Prochlorococcus marinus str. MIT 9312: one gene and its partner. The protein of the gene in region 1 interacts with the protein of each later gene in a pairwise test. Links are inferred from orthologs where the notes say so. Each region holds a gene or a part of one and is shown on either strand. Other genes may lie near its edges. The genes, in order: accC and ribD.

Region 1 (9,946 bases):
AACCTTTAATCTTAATCAATCCAGAAATTACAGACTATGGAACAACCCTGAATTCATACGAAGAAGGCTGCTTGAGCATACCTGGTGTATATTTAAATGTAGTAAGACCATCAACTATAAAATTAAAATTTAGAGATGAAATGGGAAGACCACGTAAAATGAAAGCAGATGGACTTTTAGCTAGGTGTATTCAACACGAAATGGATCACTTAAATGGAATATTATTTGTTGATAGAGTTACATCAAAGGATGACTTAAAAAAAGAACTTATAAAAGAAGGGTTTCACGAAAAAGACGTTATTTCGATAACTTAATTTAATGACTGAAACTACAATATTTCAAAAAATTCTTAATGAAGAAATCCCCTGCGATAAGCTTTATGAAGATGAGTTTTGTATTGCATTTAATGATATCCAGGCGCAAGCTCCAGTACATTTTTTAGTGATTCCTAAAAAGCCCATTATCAGTTTATTAGAGTGTATTGAAAAAGATGCAAATTTATTAGGGCATTTACTATTTGTAGGTAGCAAAATAGCTAAGTCAAAAAATTTAACTAATTGGAGAACAGTAATTAATACCGGAGCAGAATCGGGACAAACAGTTTTTCATTTACATATTCATTTTTTATCTGGAAGAAAAATGAATTGGCCACCAGGTTAATACTCTCGAAATAAATGTTTATCGGTTATAAATAAGAAAAAAGAAAAATGAATACACCAGATTCCATAAAGACAGAATCCAAAAATTTATTCAATTTAATCTCAAAAAATTGGGGAGAATTAGATGACTCACTCAAGAGTAAATTAATAAAAATTTGGAGTGTTTTAACTTATAAATGGCAATTACAAATTTTATTTAATTTACCTTTTCTACTATGGTGGGGATTAGATAAATTTTTTCCAAAAATACATGAGTTTGATGCAACAATTTTGAATTACTTAAATTTACCTAACTGGGCACTTTCATTTATTGGTTTTGGTCAATAGACTTCAAAAAGATATAATTTATTTTATACAACTTGTCGAGTAATGAATAAAGCCGTTAAAAATAAATCTAAAATACTTTATCAATTACAAAAATTAAGGAAACTATCTCAGCCATTTTTTCTCCCAATAGATCAATGTAATGGATTTCAATTCATATGGCTTTTGATATCTCTTTTATTTTGTGTTGGGGGAATAGTGCTTGTTGGTCTTACAGGAATAATAAGTTTTTTCGAAAACTTTCAACCTATTTTTCTTGAAAAGTATTTCGGCGGTGTAGTAAGTATTATCAATTCAATTTGGGCTGGGAGCTGGGGATTGCTTTTCTCTGCCTTATTTCTAATTGGATCAGGAAGCTTTTTTAGCTTAAGACTTCAATTAAAAAACCGTAGATGGTTACATTGGTTATTCCTTGCGATAATTGTATTAATGCTTTTAGCTGTAAACGGAATAAACGCAGGAATAGGATTTATAGCAAGAGATTTAACAAATGCTTTGGTAGAAAAGCAAGAAGATGGATTTTATCGGATATTGGGGATTTACGCTTGTTGTTTTGCTGTTGCTCTACCAATACGTGTTTCCCAAATATTTTTTACATATAAATTGGGAATAATTTGGAGAGAATGGCTTTCAAAAAGTTTAGTCAAAGATTATATGACTAATAAAGCTTATTACCAATTAAATCCCAATGATGAAGAGCAAACTGATGTAGATAATCCTGATCAAAGGATTACAGATGATACCCGAGCTTTTACGGGGCAAAGCCTGTCTTTTACATTAGGTGTTTTTGATGCACTACTCACATTTTCGCTTAATATTCTTATTTTATGGAGTATCAGTACAACACTTACTTTTTCTTTATTTGGTTACGCTGCATTTGCAACTTCTATCCTTTTAGTTGCTGGTAAAAATCTTGTAAAGATAGACTTTGATCAACTCAGATACGAAGCAGATTTTCGATATGGCTTGGTACATATTAGAGATAACGCTGAATCAATAGCTTTTTACGCCGGGGAAAATCCTGAGCGCAATGAAACTGAAAGGCGATTAGGAGAAGTGGTAAGAAACTTTAATTTACTGATTATATGGAGAGTAATAATTGACGTTATGAGAAGATCCATTAATTATGCTGGAAATTTCTTCCCATATTTAATAATGGCAATACCTTACTTTAAAGGTGATATTGATTATGGGCGTTTTATTCAGGCAAGCTTTGCATTTGGCATGGTCGAAGGTTCGTTATTTTTCATTGTTAATCAAATAGAAGAACTTGCAAAATTTACTGCTGGAATCGGAAGATTAGAAGGATTCCAATCAAAAGTCGAATCTATTAGTCAAACTAACCCTATAAGCAATCAAAACGTTATTTCAGATTATCCCTCAATTCTTATTAAAAATGCTGACCTTTATCCCCCAGGCTCGGATAAAAAAATTATTAAGAATTTAAATTTGAGCATCAATAATAATCAATCACTTTTGGTTGTAGGACCTTCTGGATGTGGAAAAACATCTTTGCTAAGAATGATTAGTGGTTTATGGGAACCAGATCAGGGAGTAATAAAAAAACCAAAAATTGGGGAATTATTATTCATACCTCAGAAACCTTATATGTTACTAGGTTCTTTAAGGGAACAATTATGTTATCCCACAGAAGTTCAAAAATTTAGTGATGAACATCTTACTGCTGTACTTCATGAAGTAAATTTAAAAACATTAGTGGATCGTTATCCTAATCTTGATATCAAACAAGATTGGCCAAGAATTCTTTCTCTAGGCGAACAACAAAGATTAGCTTTTGCAAGACTTTTACTAAATTCTCCAAGATTTGCAGTACTTGATGAAGCAACAAGTGCTTTAGATATTGATACTGAAAAAAAACTATATGGTTTACTAAAGGAAAGAGAACTATCTCTTATTAGTGTTGGACATAGACCTAGCTTAAAAGATTTTCATGAAAATATTTTAGAATTAAATGGACAAGGAGACTGGAAATTAGTGACTTCTGATAAGTATAATTTTAAGGATTAGGAAAAAAAATGAATTCTAAAGAAGAACAAACTAACTCAGAAGTCACTAATTTAGAGAATGAGAGTTCTATAGAAAAAAAGAAAGATAAAAATGACAAAAGTGAACAAACTGCAGATATTAAATTTGATGAAAAATCAATAGATATTGAAGATGAATATAAATTCGGATGGAGTAATTATTCTGAAATAACTAATGGAAGATTTGCAATGATCGGATTCCTAGCAATAATACTAATTGAATTATTTAGTCAACAATCGTTTTTAAAATGGGCAGGAATCTTATAATTAATCATCAAATCTAGAACTGTTATCTCTAGGTTTCTTTTTATTTTTTCCAACGGTATATCTACCATTTTGATTTTTTGCACTTGATCTCGCTGAAGAGCTGACTCTCCGAGACTCTCGAGTTTTTTTGACTTGATTAACATCTTTGAATGAAGCATCTTCTACTAGCTCTGTTGAAGTTTGCTGCCTAATAGGAGATCTTGAAGGTTTCTTTCTTGATTGAGAAGAATTATCAGGTGTAGAACTATTATCTTGCCTAGATACTGTCCGATTTATTCTGGGTCTTGATCCTGTTTTAACTTCATTACGAGATAAGTTTCTTCTTTCACCAAAGTTATTTCTTTCTGATTGATTACTATTTGTATCTCCAGGAGTCTTTCTTCTTCTTATAGGTTCGTCATTTTCAAACTGATTTGCTTCTCTTTTAGATGGCCTGCTTCTACTTGCAGCAGAAGCAGGAATGGCTCTTGAAACATTTCTTCTAAGAGATCTCCCATCCATATATTCATCTTCAAATTCATCTTCTTGAGGGTTAAATCTTCTTGATGGTCTTTCAGCTTCCTCAAACCTATCGTATTCGTCATTAAATCGACCTCTAGAATTTCTGGGCACATCAGAAATAGGATCATCATCAAAATAAGATGATCTTCTTGCTTGATCAGTAGCAACTCCCCTTAATCGCACACTTTCATATGCAAAAAAAACTGTGGTTCCTGCTAACAAAAACTGACCAAACTGAAGAATAGGATCTAATCTCCAGCCTTGAAAAAATAATATCCCTCCGCACAAAAGTCCTATTGCTGCGAAGAAAACATCATAATCTCTTGCTAATGCAGGTTTAAAAGACCTTAAAAAATAAAGGCCTCCTCCACCTACAGCGAGAACTATACCAACAATACTGGCCCAATTGAGACTAGCATTGACCACATTCTTTCTCCAAAATTTATTTTTTAAAGGGGAAATTAAATCACCCTATATATATAGTGTACTTAAAACTTCTACAAAAACTAGCGTCTTCCAGTAGATGTACGATTGAGGGAATCTTTCTGACTAACAAAAATCAAAAATGCAGTAGCTGGAATAACGATAAGTAAAGCGGCGGCAATAAAACTACCTATCATTCCAACTGCGGAATTATTTGCAACTTCAGAAGAAAAATCTGCAGCTAGTAATAAATTTGAGATTTGAAACACTGGTTAAATATTAAATTCTCAATTTATAATACGAATTAAATACGTTTCAATGGGTTATTTATTAAGATGAGTTAAATAATTGTGATTTCCTTGCTTGTAGAATCTCTCCAAATTTTAGATGTTAGCTTAGGAATCTCTCTATCATATCTAACTGTAATTTTTTTAATAAGATTAATTCTTACTTGGTACCCAAAAATTGATTTAAGTAAAGGTTTATGGTTATTAGTTTCAATACCATCAAGCTCTATTCTGAATTTAACAAGAAAATTAATTCCCCCTATAGGAGGAGTTGATGTGGGACCTGTAATCTGGATTGGAATTATAAGCTTTTTAAGAGAGATTTTAGTGGGTCAACAAGGTCTTATAAAACTTGCATTGCATACACACATTTCATAGTAATTATTTAATTATTCCTCAGTAATTTGGCAATAATTCTTCTTCTACATATTTAGTATGTATCTTACCTTCCTTAAATTTAGCTTTATTCAGTAAAGTTAGATGAAAGTTAATTGTTGTAGGAATGCCGGTTACCGCGCATTCATTTAAAGCCCTATTCATACGTTTAATTGCAGTATTACGATCTTTTCCCCAGACTATTAATTTACCAATTAATGAGTCATAGAATGGAGGTATTTCATAGCCAGTATAAACATGACTATCCACCCTTACACCAGGGCCGCCAGGAGGAAGCCAACCAGTTATTTTTCCAGGTGATGGTCGGAAATTATGAGAAGGATCTTCAGCGTTGATTCTACATTCAATGGCATGACCGTTTAAATTGATATCATCCTGATTAAATTCCAAGTTTACTCCGCTTGCGATTTTAATTTGCTCAGCTATTAAATCAACTCCTGTAACCATTTCAGTAACAGGATGTTCAACTTGAATCCTAGTATTCATTTCCATGAAATAAAAATTATCATCATCAACTAAAAATTCAACCGTACCAGCTCCTTCGTAACCGATACTTTTTGCAGCAGCAATAGCTGCATTTCCCATTTTTTTTCTAAGTTCAGTGTTAATTGCAGGGCTAGGAGACTCTTCCAATAACTTCTGATGTCTTCTTTGAACTGAACAATCTCGCTCTCCTAAATGAACAACATTTCCCGACCTATCCGCCAAAATTTGAATTTCTACATGTCTTGGCTTCTTTATAAATTTCTCCATATATAAACCATCATTACCAAAAGCTGCTTCTGCTTCACCCTGAGCTGCTTTAAACATTTTTTCAAGATTATCAGCATTTTCAACCAGCCTCATACCTCTTCCACCTCCTCCAGCAGTCGCTTTGATAATTACCGGATAGCCAATATCATCTGCCAATTTATAAGCCTCATCAACATTTGATAACAAGCCTTTACTACCTGGTACTGTTGGAACTCCTACTGCTTCCATAGTTTCTTTAGCTGTAGATTTATCTCCCATAGATCTAATAGCATTAGGAGATGGACCAATAAAAACTATGCCGTGATCGTTACACATCTCAGCAAATTTATCATTTTCAGCAAGAAATCCATAACCAGGATGAATAGCATCAACTCCTCTCGATGTAGCAGCAGCAAGTATATTTGGAATATTTAAATAACTCTTATTACTTAACGAGTCTCCAACGCACACCGCTTCATCAGCAAGCTGAACGTGCAATGCTTTTTTATCTACGGTGCTAAAAACTGCAACTGTTGCAATACCTAGTTCTCTACAACTTCTGACAATTCGTAAAGCTATTTCTCCACGATTAGCAATTAAAACTTTTTCAACCATTATGAAAATTAAATTGAAGAAATGAAAATGACTTAAAATAAAAAATTCTTTGCCAAAGTATTTAACAAAATTTTTTTAGTTATCAGAGGACATTTTTTACAATACAACCTAGAACGTTATATATGTATAAATATTTTTTTTATGCAATAGAAAAATAATTCATCATATACAAAAATTCTCTTTTAGAACTACATCCTTATTTCAGTCAATAATGTATTATATCTTTAAGGTTTAGGTACCCGCGGGTGCTTGAAAACCCTTTGCGGACGTGGCGGAATTGGTAGACGCGCACGTCTAAGGAGCGTGTGGCTTAGGCCTTGCGAGTTCAAGTCTCGCCGTCCGCATTTAATGTATTATGGTTAAACTGCAATGAAAAAAAAATCAGTTGCAGTAGTTATAGTTTCTAATGGTCCTGGTGAATTAGCTACATGGGTAAATCCTCTAGTGGATGAGCTTAATAAAATAAATAAAACTCTATGTGATGACGATACACTCGATTTAACTCTTAGATTAGTTCTTGTTCCTTGCCCAAATGCGACTGGTAAAGAATATTTAGTTGCAAATTCATGGAATAAATTCGAATTAATTACAAAATCCAAAAGTTTTTGGAAATTATTAATAAAGCCAAGTTCTTTTGCTAATTGGCCAAAAAAAGGGGTAGTTATTTTCCTTGGTGGAGATCAATTTTGGAGCATTTTACTAGCTAAAAGATTAGGTTATTTAAATATCACATATGCTGAATGGATTGCGCGATGGCCTCAATGGACTAACAAAATTGCTGCCATGAATTTAAAAGTAAAAGAGTTAATTCCTAAAAGATATAAATATAAATGTCAAATCATTGGCGATTTAATGGCAGATATCAAACTTAATAATGAAATATCATTAAAAAATAAAGAAAAACACTATATTGCATTGTTGCCTGGTTCTAAAAAAGCAAAACTCTCTGTTGGAATTCCTTTCTTCTTAGAAATTGCAGATCATGTAGCTGAAGAAAATCAAAATATAAATTTTATAATTCCCATGGCTCCAACCACTAATAAAAGTGAATATTTATTTTTTCAAAGTGAGAACAATCCAATTGCGAAATATTACTCATCAAAAATTAAAAAAATTAAAAACATCAAAGACTCCTGGTTTGATTATGTAATTGAAACATCAAAAAATACAAAAATTTATCTAATTAAGAAACATCCTTGCTATGAAATATTGAAAGAATGTGATCTTGCGATTACAACTGTAGGAGCAAATACTGCAGAATTAGCAGCAATTGCTCTTCCAATGTTAGTTGTTCTACCAACTCAACATTTAAATATGATGAATGCCTGGGATGGTATTTTTGGAGTAATCGGGAAAATTTCATTCATAAATAGATTCCTAACTTTTATAATTCAATATTTTTATGTTAAAAAAAAGAAGTTTTTTGCTTGGCCAAATATTAAAGCTAAAAGAATGATTGTCCCTGAAAGGATAGGAAATATTTCGCCCAGAAAAATTGCAAGAGAAGTATTATTTCTTATTAAAAATAGGGATCAATTAAAAAGTATTAGTAATAATTTACACAAAGAGAGAGGCGATAAAGGTGCTGCTGAAAAACTTACTTCTATAATTGTTAATTCAATAAAAAAACTTTGAAAATTACCAAGGGTCATCAATTTCAAACTTTTCTGACTTTTTATTATCTTTAACTAAATTTTGTGCATCTAGTGGTTCAATATCCAAAGTTTCTTTTGCATTTTGAATTGGTCTTTTTGAAGCTAAATTTGTAGTTGATTGTTTCTTTTGCATAAAATCAATATTCTTTTCTTCATCTATTTGATTAAAACTATTTTGATTCTCAATCTGATCAGAATAATCATTATCCATATATAACTTTTTTCTGTTATTGATTTCCTCTGAAGAACCCTTTATTTCAACATATTCAAGTTCATCTTCATCTTCATAATCATCTTCATAATCATCTTGTTCAACAACTTCTTCATATTCCTCAACCAAATTGTTTTGCTTTTCTGATTCCAAACCTGACAATAACTGATTCTCAACTGGGACAAGATTTGCTGAGTATCCATTTGCTTCCCTTTCATCCCATGAAGAACCTCCGACTCCAAGTTTCTCAAGTAATCCACTACTTAATTGGTTCAATTTCTCTTCAGCCCCTTCATAAACAATAATCCTATCCGTACCACTACTTACAATTTCCTCAACAGGAATTTCCCAAGTACTTAAAACTCCCTCACCTAAAAGTGGAACACCTACTGCACCCATAACAAGAGAAATTAAATCCCCTGTCTCGATATCAAACGAAAACCCAAGAACTCTACCTAAAAGTTGTCCAGACTCTGTAATTACCTGACAATTAATTACCTTTCCATATCTTTCTGGAGAAAAACTTTCACTCAAAGAATCTAGAGAGTCAACTAATATCACATCTCCAACTTGCTTTATACTTTCTAAGGGCATCCATTTTGGCAAACCTGGTAAAAATCTTGTAAGTGGATTATCTCTTAGTCCCAAAGCGACCACCTCCCTTCTGTCAATATCAACAACAACTTCACCAACTACGCCTAAACGCCTCCCAGTATCAGTAGTTATAACTTGTGTCCCCATTAATTCTGACCTTAACCATAAACGTTCGCTAGGAACAGAATTAGGGCGATTCTTATTAGCAGATGTGTTAGACAAACTCATAAATACCTTTTTATCATTCTGACGTATAAATTTAAAAAAGTGTGTTTATGCAGCATTTGGTAACCCAACAACTTGAGTATTAGCACCTCGTGCCTGCGCAACACCAATTGTTCGTTCAGACGCACTAATCATAGGCCTTCTATGACTTACGACTATAAATTGTGCATTTGATGACTGATTAGATATTAATTTTGACAACCTTTCAACATTGATACCATCTAAAAAACTATCAACCTCATCTAATGCATAAAAAGGGGAAGGTTTATACTTTTGCAACGCAAATAAAAAACTTAAAGCAGTTAATGATTTTTCACCACCTGACATAGAGGCTAATCTTCTGACATTTTTTCCCTTAGGATGTGCAACTAAAGTTAATCCTCCTTCCAAAGGAGAATTAGTATTTTCAAGTTGAAGGAAACCATCTCCATCAGATAAATTTGCGAAAATTTCTCTAAAGTGTTTATCAACTTCTAAAAATGCTTGCATAAAAGCCTCCTGACGCATAGTCGATACAGTTTCTATTCTCAGCAATAATTCAGATCTTTCATTAGATAGGATTGCTAATTTTTCTCGTAAACCATTTAATCGCTCAATTAATTCTTCTAGTTCATCAAGAGCCAGCATATTAACAGGTTCTAAGCTTTGTAGTTTTGCATTTATAATCGAGATTTCTGATTGAACAGATTCAAGACTCTTCTCTTCATATTCTTCAAGCTTTGGGAAAGGATTAGGTAGATCTTTTTTATAATTTTCTAATTTTATTTTCTCGCTCCTCATCTCTTCTTTCAGAGAATGCATATCCCTTTCAAGATATTCAAGCTTCAATAGATAGTTATTATATTCTTGCCTTTTATTTGAAATTGAAGAGTTTAATTCATCTCTTTTTCTTCTCAAAAAACCTAAATCCTTCTCTAGGGAATTTTTTTGATTATTGAGAACTAAAAGCTCTTTTTTAAATTTATCTCTTTTTTCTATCCATTCACTATGAGCAATTGCAAGTTCTTTGATA
Region 2 (9,983 bases), 1.2 Mb from region 1 along the record:
TTACATCTCTTAAAAATATATTTAAAAAAGATGTGATCAAAATTAGAAATAAAATAACTCTAAACAAATTATCTGTTTTTGGATTTTTAATTATCGATAGCGAGTAAAGTTGTATCTATTTAACAAAAATTCAATAGTAAGAAATTAATAAAATTAAAAATATTTACCTGGAAAAATTAATTTCTAATTTATTTTTTTAATTTTATCTAAAGAATTTTAAGTTTAAAATTTTGAGTTCCAAGTTAAAAATCCTGATTCAGAATATTAAAAAAAGACCTAATTTTATTAGGTTCTAGGAGCTAGAAATAATATTCTTGTAAGAAGGACATAGGACTATTTCTTAAACAAATTGGTATAGAAATAAAATCTATTTAATCCAAAAATTTTTCAAGCATTTATTTATGGCTGGGTAGATTCTGCTGGTAAATAACAGTTCATAAATCCAGTACTTTTTCTTATAATATTAATTTTGGAAGAAAGAAAGCTATAAGGTTCCAGTGAGATATTTAAGAATTAATATTGATGAAAAATTGGAGAAATGAATTTTTAATTATAAATTCTCGATAAGAATTCGGGTTTACCTAAATCCTTATTTATAAGATGGAGTTTAAATAGTCTTTAGCAGAAATAAATTAAACTTTGCTAGTTAACTTTTACTGATCTAACTTCTTCTTTTGTAGGAATATATACTACTATGAAGTAATTACAGAAATTAATTAATAGCAACAGAAATACTTATGTTTTTCTCCAAACAGCACATAATCTACCTTGTATAGAAATCTGCTCATTCTCCAAAACAATTGGAGAATAATTAGGATTTGCAGCCTCTAATGAAACTTTATTACCTTTTTTATAAAAATATTTTAAAGTTGCTCCACTCCCTGGTATGTATGCACTCACTATAGTTCCATTTTTAATGCTTCCTGTGCTTTCTATCGGTTCTAACAAAACTGTATCTCCATCAGCGATGAAAGCATCTTTCATGGAATCACCATTTACAATTAAAGCAAATAATCCCTTTTTTTTAATTACTGAAGATATATCTAACTCTTCTTGAAAATCATTAAAAGTTTCAATCAATCCTCCAGCTGCAATAGATCCAAGTATTGGGATCCCTTGTCTGAAAACATCCTCGACAATTTGCAAAGTCCTCGCTTTACCTTCTTGCCATTTAATAAAACCTTTATCCTGAAGATGCTTAAGACGACTTTGAATAGGTGCTGGAGATTTTAATCCCATAGCCTGCATCATTTGTCTTATAGATGGACTATGTTGAAATTCATTCATATAATCCCTTATCCATTCAAAAAGCTCATTTTGTGGCTCAGTAAGAGTCTTTTCAGAAGGAATCATCTCTAAAGCAAATGCAAACTAATACATTTGTACCTCTTAAAAGGAATTATTGCAACTATTTAACTTAACAATCCTGCCAAAAGAGCTTGCTGGACATGCAACCTATTTTCTGCCTGCTTAAAAATTCTACTAATTTTACTCTCAAAAACTTCTGCTGAAATTTCTTTACCCCTATATGCTGGCAGACAATGGAGAATAATTGCATCTTTATTTGCCTTTCTTACTAAACTGCTATTAATAGTAAATCCTTTAAAATCTTTATCTTTATCTTCTTTTTGATTTTCCTCTCCCATAGATGACCAAACATCTGTATAAAGAACATTTGCCCCTAATACAGCATCATAAGGATCATGAATGATTTTCAACAAATTCTTATTTTTGTAAATTTCAAGTGCTTTGTTAATAACCGAGACATTTGGTTCATAACCTCTTGGGCATGCAATTCTAACTTCTACTCCTAGTAATGCTCCACATAGAATAAGGGAGTTTGCGACGTTATTACCATCACCTATAAATGTCAAAACTACATTTCTAAAATCGATAAACTCCTCTTGAATTGTCAAAAAATCTGCTAGAGCTTGGCAGGGATGTTCTAAATCTGTAAGAGCATTAATTACTGGTATCGTAGACCATTTTGCATATTCTTCTAGATCTGAATGATTAAAAGTTCTAATTGCAATAACATCGCAATATCTACTTAGAACTCTAGCAGTATCTTTAATGGGCTCTCCTCTTCCTATTTGGGATGTAATCGGATTTAGGTCGATAGTGGTTCCACCAAGTCGTGACATCGCGACTTGAAAACTAACTCTTGTTCGTGTTGATGACTTATCAAATATTAATCCTAAAACTTTATTGTTAGGATCAATATTTATCTTTTTATTTTTAAAATTTTTTGCAAGGTCTAAAATATTAATAAACTCATCAGTTGTCATATCAAAGCTTGATAGATAATTATTATTAGCAAGCTTATTTGGTTTTACCATGAATAATTCTAGTGAGATCTAGATTCTACTATGCAGGTAACTTAGATTCTGAAAGCAGATTTTTCAACTCCTCACCCTCAATAACTTCTTCTTCAAGAATTTTTTGTGAAATTGATTCAAGTAATGGTAAATTATTCCTTAAAATGTTCAATGCAGTTTCGTGAGCATCATCTACTAGATCTCTTACTTCTTTATCTATCGCTTGAGCTGTAGCATCACTAACTGACCTTCTTGGATTATTACCATTACCCAAGAATTGCCCACCACCTTGTTTATCATAAGCAAGTGGACCAAGAATATCGCTCATGCCAAATGTGCCTACCATTTGTTCTGCTATATCTGTAGCCCTTTGAAGATCATTAGAAGCACCTGTAGTAATTTTTCCGAAAACCACCTCTTCTGCAGACCGGCCGCCTAAGAGTGTTGCTATCTGACCTTTTAATTCTTCTTTTGAATTAAGAAATCTCTCCTCAGTAGGCAATTGAAGAGTATATCCAAGTGCGCTCATTCCTCTTGGCACTATTGAAATTTTTGCAACTTTTGAACCTCCTGGCATTAAATGACCAACAATTGCATGGCCTACTTCGTGATAAGCAACAACTTTCTTCTCATCATCTTGGAGAACTCTACTTTTCTTCTCAAGACCAGCAACTACTCTTTCAATAGCCTCACTTAAGTCTTGTTGTTCAACACTTTTCCTCTTTGCTCTAGCTGCTAGAAGAGCTGCTTCATTAACCATATTTGCCAGGTCTGCACCGGCAAACCCACTTGTAGCTTGAGCTATAGAATCTAAATCTATTGAATCTGAAAGTTTAACTTTTTTTGTGTAGATCTCTAATATAGTTTTTCTGCCGGATAAATCTGGTCTATCAACTAAAACCTGTCTATCAAATCTTCCTGGTCTTAGAAGGGCCGCGTCAAGCACTTCGGGCTGGTTAGTAGCAGCAAGTACTATAACAGGCTTATCAGCAGAGGCAAATCCATCCATTTCGGTAAGAAGCTGATTTAAAGTTTGTTCTCTCTCATCATTACCACCAACTACTCCCATTGATCCTGAACGACTTTTACCAATAGCATCTAATTCGTCAATAAAAATAATGCAAGGGGCTTTTTTCTTAGCTTGCTCAAATAAATCCCTGACTCTTGCTGCACCTGCACCTACAAAAAGCTCAACAAATTCAGAGCCAGAAATAATGAAGAATGGAACTTCTGCTTCTCCAGCAACAGCTTTTGAAAGAAGAGTTTTTCCTGTTCCTGGAGGGCCTACAAGAAGAACTCCCTTTGGAATTCGGGCACCAATATCTGTATATCTCTCAGGTTTTTTTAAGAAATCAACGATTTCCGTTAATTCGTCCTTAGCTTCGTCAACCCCTGCCACATCTGCAAAAGTTACTTTTGATTCATCATCGGGTACATATACTTTAGCTTTACTTTTAGTAAAACTTAGAGCTCCTTGAGCACCTCCGCCTCCCATACTTCTTCTAGCAAAGAATTGCAGAACAAGAATAAAAATTAAAGGCGGAACAACCCAGCTCAAGATAGTTGAAAAGAAATTAGGTTTCTTTGGAGGAGCAGCAGCGAATTCAACCCCTTTACTCTCCAACCTTTGTGGAAGATCCATATCAAAAATTGGGGTGGTTGCTAAAACTGAAGGTGCACCTTCTTCAGCACCATTAAGTTCATACCTGATTTGCTCCTGTGTTATGTACGCTCTTTTAACTTCCCCATCATTAACCTGATCTATAAATAAGGAGTAGGGAACTCTCGGTATCTGCATATTTTGACTAGGGAAAAGGCTACTAAACAAAAGTAATGCTCCAACTCCTATCAAAATGATATTTACAATTCCAAATCTTCTATTAGGTTGATTATCGTCTTGTCTTATTGGCATGATTGTGGGCAAATTTGAACTTATTATAAACTAAACGAAAAGTTTCTGTATCTGTATTATTTTTTTTGGGTAAGAACCGTACGGTACTTTGACCCATTGAGTTTAATAGTGAAAACTAAATTTTTAATTCACTCTTTACGCATATATCATTACCAATCAAACTAACCTGAGAATCACTTAATTTTATAATCTCATGCATTTCTTCAAATTGAAAATCTCCAAGGGGGTTCATATTAGTTTGGCCTCCTAAAATTTTTGGTGCAATAAAAGATATTATTTCATTAATGCAATCTGACTTAACAGCCGAAGTCGCCAATTTTGGGCCACATTCCCACAAAACTTTGTTACATCCTCTTTTAGCTAATAATTTTGAAATTAACTCTGGATTATCTGATGATACCTTTTCAACTTCCACACATTGTGGAATGTTGGTAAGAAATTTTTCATTGGCCGTTGAAGAATCATAAATAACTAAAGTTTTTGCCTCATCACAATCCCAAAGATTAGATTTTGGAGGTAAATCTAAGGTTTTTGTGAAAACAACTCGCAATGGTTCAGGATTTTTCAAACCTCTAGTAGTCAATAGTGGATTATCCTGTCTTAATGTGTTTCCACCAATAATTATTGCATCAAATTCAGTTCTAAAAGAATGCACTAATGATCTTGAATCTTTATTAGTAATCCATTTACTTTTACCATTTTTTAAACCTATCCGTCCATCAATACTCATTGCCCATTTAAGAACTCCAAATGATTTCTCAGTTATGGTCCTGTAAATAAAAGCCTTATTTAATTCTAAAGATTCTTTTTTACATAATCCTAAGTGAACTTTAATTCCAGCTTGTTTGAGCAATTTAATACCTTTACCAGATACTCTTTTATCAGGATCTTGAATAGAGATATATATTTTTTTAATCCCAGACGATATCACTTTATCAACACATGGAGGTGTTTTACCATGGTGGCAGCAAGGTTCGAGATTCACATACATATAACCATCTTTAACCTCTTTTTTTAAATTATTAAAAGCCATTACCTCAGCATGAGGTTCCCCAGCCTTGTAATGAAAACCTTCAGAAATAAGATTTCCATTTTTATCTAGTATTACTGCTCCCACCAAAGGATTTGGGCTAGTTTTACCTTTACCTAATGAAGCTAAAAAAATAGCTCTCTTCATCCATTTTATATGGCTTACATTTTTTTCAGACATCTCGTGAATCAATAATCAACTTAGTGATCTCCATTCTTTAACCAAAAAAGGAGGAACAGGTAACTCTGAAAAAACACCTGATAAAGATAATCTCAATGGTCTATTTTTATCAATATTTTGAATAAGCTCATCAAGATCAAATTCTGCAGCTGCTTGTCTAACATCATTTGCTAATTCTAAGTTAAGTAATGTTTTGTCATTCATTAACCAGCTTTTTCTTCCAGATTCAACCCTTAATACAGTGGGGTGGTCGATCCTTAAAGTTCCAGGATATCCTATAACCCTTAGAATTAATTTGTCTTCAAAAAGAGGAGATTTATAAGCTACTAACTGCCAAGTTTCAAAGTCCAAATCCCTTAAAAACTCACTACTCGCATTTATCAGTTCACCATTAATTTCCGTTTCTGCAATTTCTGCATAAACTTTTAATGGGTTAAAAATAAAAGACAGAAATATCATCAATATTAATATCCCTTTTAAAAAAATATTATTATTTGATTTTGTAATTTTCCTCATTTTCAGAATCCATAAGAGCATCTAAAGTTACAGCTGTTCTAACTATAGCTTGATATCTTTTAATTATTTTACGATTTTTTTCTATAACTCGAGATAAATTCAAAGAGTCTTTTTCAGAATAGCTAGATGTTAATTCGCTAGAATCTTCTTCAAGACACTCAAATTCACTATCCTTATTAATTAAGGTTAATAATAAATCATGTAATCTCTTTCTCCTTTCAGACAATTGATTTATTATTGTAACTCGATCAATAATAGGATAATTCACTAAAACATTCAAATAGATTAGATTCTTTTCCTTAGATATTCATGACTGAAATAAATAGAAAAATTTATATTGTAGGGATTAATTCTTTTAAATTTGAAGATTTACCTTTTAAATTACAAAATCTATTTAATGAGACAGTAAATATTGCAGTGCCTAATTCATATCTTGAAAAAATTAAATCATGGAGCGAAAACGATTTAAAACAAAAAAAATTATTTTATGCAAGCAAAAGTAATAACGAACTCATTAACTGGCTTCGGTCTCAAAAAAATGATGTTATTTTAATTTCAAGAGGCGATCCTCTTTGGTTTGGAATTGGAAGAATACTCCTAGAAAATTTTTCAAAAGATGAATTAAATTTCTACCCTTCAAATACTTGTATTCAATTAGCATTTAGTAAGTTAAAAATTCCTTGGCAGGATACTATTAATGTAAGTATTCATGGGAGAGATTCCACTAAGTTAGTTGAGGCACTTAAAACCAAGCCTTCAAGTTTGGCTATTATTACAGATTCAAACAACAAAAGTTTAGAAATTATCCAAAAAAACTTATCAGAATTAAATCTGATTGACTTTTATGATTTTTGGCTTTGTGAAGAAATAGGTTTCGACAATGAAAATATAAGAAAATTAAATCTTAAAGAGTCATTGCCCTCCGATATCTCGAGTTTGAACATTGCTGTTCTAACAAAAGCAAGGAAAATTTTTTCGAATAATGATTTACCTCTTTTCGGAATCAGTGACATTATTTTTAAAACTTTTGAAGACAGACCAAATTTATTAACTAAAAGGGAGGTTCGTATTCAAATCTTAGCTGATTTAGAACTCCCAAAAAAAGGTGTAATTTGGGATATAGGAGCAGGTTGTGGATCAATTGGTTTAGAGGCATTAAAACTAAGGCCTAATTTAGATTTATTTTGTATCGATAAAAGAATTGGCTCAAAAGGCTTAATATTAGAAAACTCAAAAAGGCTGGGAGTTAAACCAAAATCTATTTTTGAGGAAGACATAAATAATACCTTCAACAAGATAAATTTTATTTCTTTTGAAAAACCTAATAGATTAGTAATTGGAGGATGCGATAAAAAGACTAAACTTCAAATCATTAATAAACTGGGCCAAGATATGAGTAGTGGAGATATTATCTTAATCCCAATAATAGATATTCAAACTATAGAAGAATTAAAAGAGGAATTAGAAAATAAAAATTTTAATACAAATTTAAATTTAATACAGACTTACAAAAGTTTAAGTATCGCAGAAGGAATGAGATTAGAACCAAATAATCCTGTATTTTTATTAAAAGGGAAAAAATAAATTAAGATAATTTTTATTTGTTTGGTTTAGCCACATGGGGTAATCCCCAACCTAGTTTATTTCTTAATACTTGAAAAAATTCATGATCTTCAAGTCTAATAAACTTAACTGAGTGTTTACTTTTTCTTATCAAAACTCTATCTTCAGGCCAAACGTAACAACCAGCATTTCCATCCACAACCATTACTAATCTTTCAGGAGTTGCAGGGAAAACAGTTACTGGCTCTGAATCATTAAAAACTAGTGCCCTTGATGCCAATGAATGCGGCGCAATTGGAGTTAATTGAACAACTGGACAATCAGGAGTAATAACTGGTCCTCCAGCACTAAGAGAATATGCAGTAGATCCAGTTGGAGTAGATAAGATTACACCATCAGCCGAAATATCCACAGGGGCATGTCTTCCTATAGAGATCTCAAAATGACACATACTTGTAAGAGGTTCTCTATGAAGGGCCATCTCATTAAGGCAGAGAGACTCCCACCTCCTCTGATCATTCCTCATTACACTAACGATAAAACAAGTTCTTTCTTCAATATCCCAATTCCCAGTAATAATTTTATCTATAGCTTCATTTAGGTTGGATAAATAAGCTTCCGCAAGAAATCCTAAATGACCAGTATTTATTGTAAGGATTGGAATTTTTGCAGGTGCCGTTTGCCTTGCAGCAGAAAGCACAGTTCCATCTCCGCCAAGAACAATTGCAAATTCCATTGAGGAATCAAACCCCTCGGGAACACAATTGGTATATCCCAATGGACGAACATGTTGATCAGGATTGGCAAATCCAACCATTCCACCAGAGCTACTAACCCTTATGACCTCATAATTGGATTTTTCCAATTTTTCCTGAACAGAACTTGCGGTTTGAACGGCTAGTTCTTTCCCATCATTAACTATTAGTCCTGCTTTAAGTACCAATCAAAAAACTAAAACTACAACTATTTTAAACTAATTTGCTGGACAATCATAATTTATAACTTAAATTCTATTAAAACTGTTCTAAGAATCTAAGATCATTTGTATAAAATTTTCTAATATCGTCAATCTGATGTCTTACCATACAAAATCTTTCAACGCCTAATCCAGCTGCAAATCCAGTCCATTTTTCAGAATCTATTCCTAATTTCTCCAAAACCTTGGGATCTACCATTCCGCAGCCCATTACTTCTAACCATTTACCTTTCCATTGAACGTCCACTTCGGCCGAGGGTTCAGTGAATGGGAAATAACTAGCTCTAAATCTTACAGGAATATCTCCAAAAAAAGTCTTTAAAAAAGTAAGAACTGTCCCTCTTAGGTGGCTAAAATTTATATCTTGATCTATGCATAAAACCTCAACCTGATTAAATACTGGAGAGTGGGTAGCATCTACAGCATCTCTCCTATAAACTCTCCCAGGAGCAATAATTCTTACTGGAGGAGGATTTTTTTCTAAGTACCTTATCTGAACGGGAGAAGTATGGGTCCTCAAAAGTCGATTTTCATCTAAATAGAAAGTATCTTGCATATCTCTTGCAGGATGATTTTTGGGTATATTTAGAGACTCAAAATTATAAAAATCACTTTCTATTTCAGGACCACTTTCAACGGTATAACCTAAACCACAAAAAATATCTATGATCTCATCTTGAGTTGAAATTAAGGGATGCTTGCTTCCAGGAGGTGTTCCAATTGAAGGAATAGTTACATCAATTTTTTCATTTTTGATCTGCTGATCTAAGGCTTCATTATTTAATTGATTTTTTCTTTTATTAAGTAAATCTTGCAAATTTATCTTTATAAAATTTGCTTTTTGGCCAACAATTGGTCTTTCGGCAGCAGATAATTGACCCATTATTTTCAGAATTATTGACAAATCACCTTTTTTTCCTAGTAAGGAAACTCTTAATTTATCCAGTTCTTCATGAGTAGAAGCATTATCTATATTATTTTTTGCTGTTAGAGAAAGATTATTTAGTTTTTCCTCAATTTGACTTAATGATTCAATTTGACGCACTGATATAGTAAAAGTAGGTATTGCTTTCATCTTACTTAAATATCGTCCATAAATAAAATGTATTGAATAATGGAATCGTTAAATATATTAATTAGTAATGATGATGGTGTTTTTGCAGAGGGATTAAGAGCTTTAGCCAAATCAGCACAGAAGAGAGGTCATAAGGTAACAGTAGTATGTCCTGACCAAGAAAGATCAGCTACTGGTCATGGTCTTACTTTGCAATCTCCACTAAGAGTGGAAAGGGCAGACGAATTATTTGAGAGAGGGATCAAAGCTTGGGGATGTTCGGGCACGCCTGCTGATTGCGTCAAATTAGCATTATCTGAGCTCTTGGATAATAAACCTGATCTAGTTCTATCTGGAATAAATCACGGGCCAAATTTAGGGACAGATATTTTTTGTTCAGGCACTGTTGCAGCAGCCATGGAGGGAACTTTAGA

Evidence for each region.
Region 2: the proteins of accC (region 1) and ribD interact in binary tests that used the Escherichia coli proteins (3 or more experiments, as listed by UniProt). The link is inferred for Prochlorococcus marinus str. MIT 9312 from one-to-one orthologs.

The regions. Positions count from the first base shown.
Region 1 is NC_007577.1:63,856-73,801, reverse strand. The notes cover bases 4,077-6,994. They hold accC (acetyl-CoA carboxylase biotin carboxylase subunit), read right to left. Parts: upstream 6,250-6,994; coding sequence 4,903-6,249; downstream 4,077-4,902. Other genes in these bases: PMT9312_RS00300 (hypothetical protein), read left to right, coding at 6,619-6,994; PMT9312_RS00315 (YggT family protein), read left to right, coding at 4,579-4,884; psbX (photosystem II reaction center X protein), read right to left, coding at 4,303-4,488; PMT9312_RS00325 (Ycf66 family protein), read right to left, coding at 4,077-4,222. Also shown: def (peptide deformylase), read left to right, coding at 1-314; PMT9312_RS00345 (histidine triad nucleotide-binding protein), read left to right, coding at 319-660; PMT9312_RS00340 (hypothetical protein), read left to right, coding at 708-986; PMT9312_RS00335 (ABC transporter ATP-binding protein/permease), read left to right, coding at 1,029-3,011; PMT9312_RS00330 (chlorophyll a/b-binding protein), read left to right, coding at 3,020-3,295; more of PMT9312_RS00325, read right to left, coding at 3,296-4,076; more of PMT9312_RS00300, read left to right, coding at 6,995-7,884; PMT9312_RS00295 (PRC-barrel domain-containing protein), read right to left, coding at 7,888-8,937; chromosome segregation protein SMC, read right to left, coding at 8,983-9,946. UniProt on the Escherichia coli protein: This protein is a component of the acetyl coenzyme A carboxylase complex; first, biotin carboxylase catalyzes the carboxylation of the carrier protein and then the transcarboxylase transfers the carboxyl group to form malonyl-CoA.
Region 2 is NC_007577.1:1,273,319-1,283,301, forward strand. The notes cover bases 3,394-6,348. They hold ribD (bifunctional diaminohydroxyphosphoribosylaminopyrimidine deaminase/5-amino-6-(5-phosphoribosylamino)uracil reductase RibD), read right to left. Parts: upstream 5,441-6,348; coding sequence 4,346-5,440; downstream 3,394-4,345. Other genes in these bases: ftsH (ATP-dependent zinc metalloprotease FtsH), read right to left, coding at 3,394-4,230; PMT9312_RS07035 (DUF3122 domain-containing protein), read right to left, coding at 5,456-5,956; PMT9312_RS07040 (hypothetical protein), read right to left, coding at 5,931-6,236; PMT9312_RS07045 (bifunctional cobalt-precorrin-7 (C(5))-methyltransferase/cobalt-precorrin-6B (C(15))-methyltransferase), read left to right, coding at 6,266-6,348. In the rest of the region: PMT9312_RS07010 (GumC family protein), read left to right, coding at 1-107; transcriptional repressor LexA, read right to left, coding at 736-1,353; argF (ornithine carbamoyltransferase), read right to left, coding at 1,413-2,339; more of ftsH, read right to left, coding at 2,368-3,393; more of PMT9312_RS07045, read left to right, coding at 6,349-7,540; PMT9312_RS07050 (NAD(+) kinase), read right to left, coding at 7,554-8,462; pheS (phenylalanine--tRNA ligase subunit alpha), read right to left, coding at 8,533-9,540; 5'/3'-nucleotidase SurE, read left to right, coding at 9,610-9,983. UniProt on the Escherichia coli protein: Converts 2,5-diamino-6-(ribosylamino)-4(3h)-pyrimidinone 5'-phosphate into 5-amino-6-(ribosylamino)-2,4(1h,3h)-pyrimidinedione 5'-phosphate.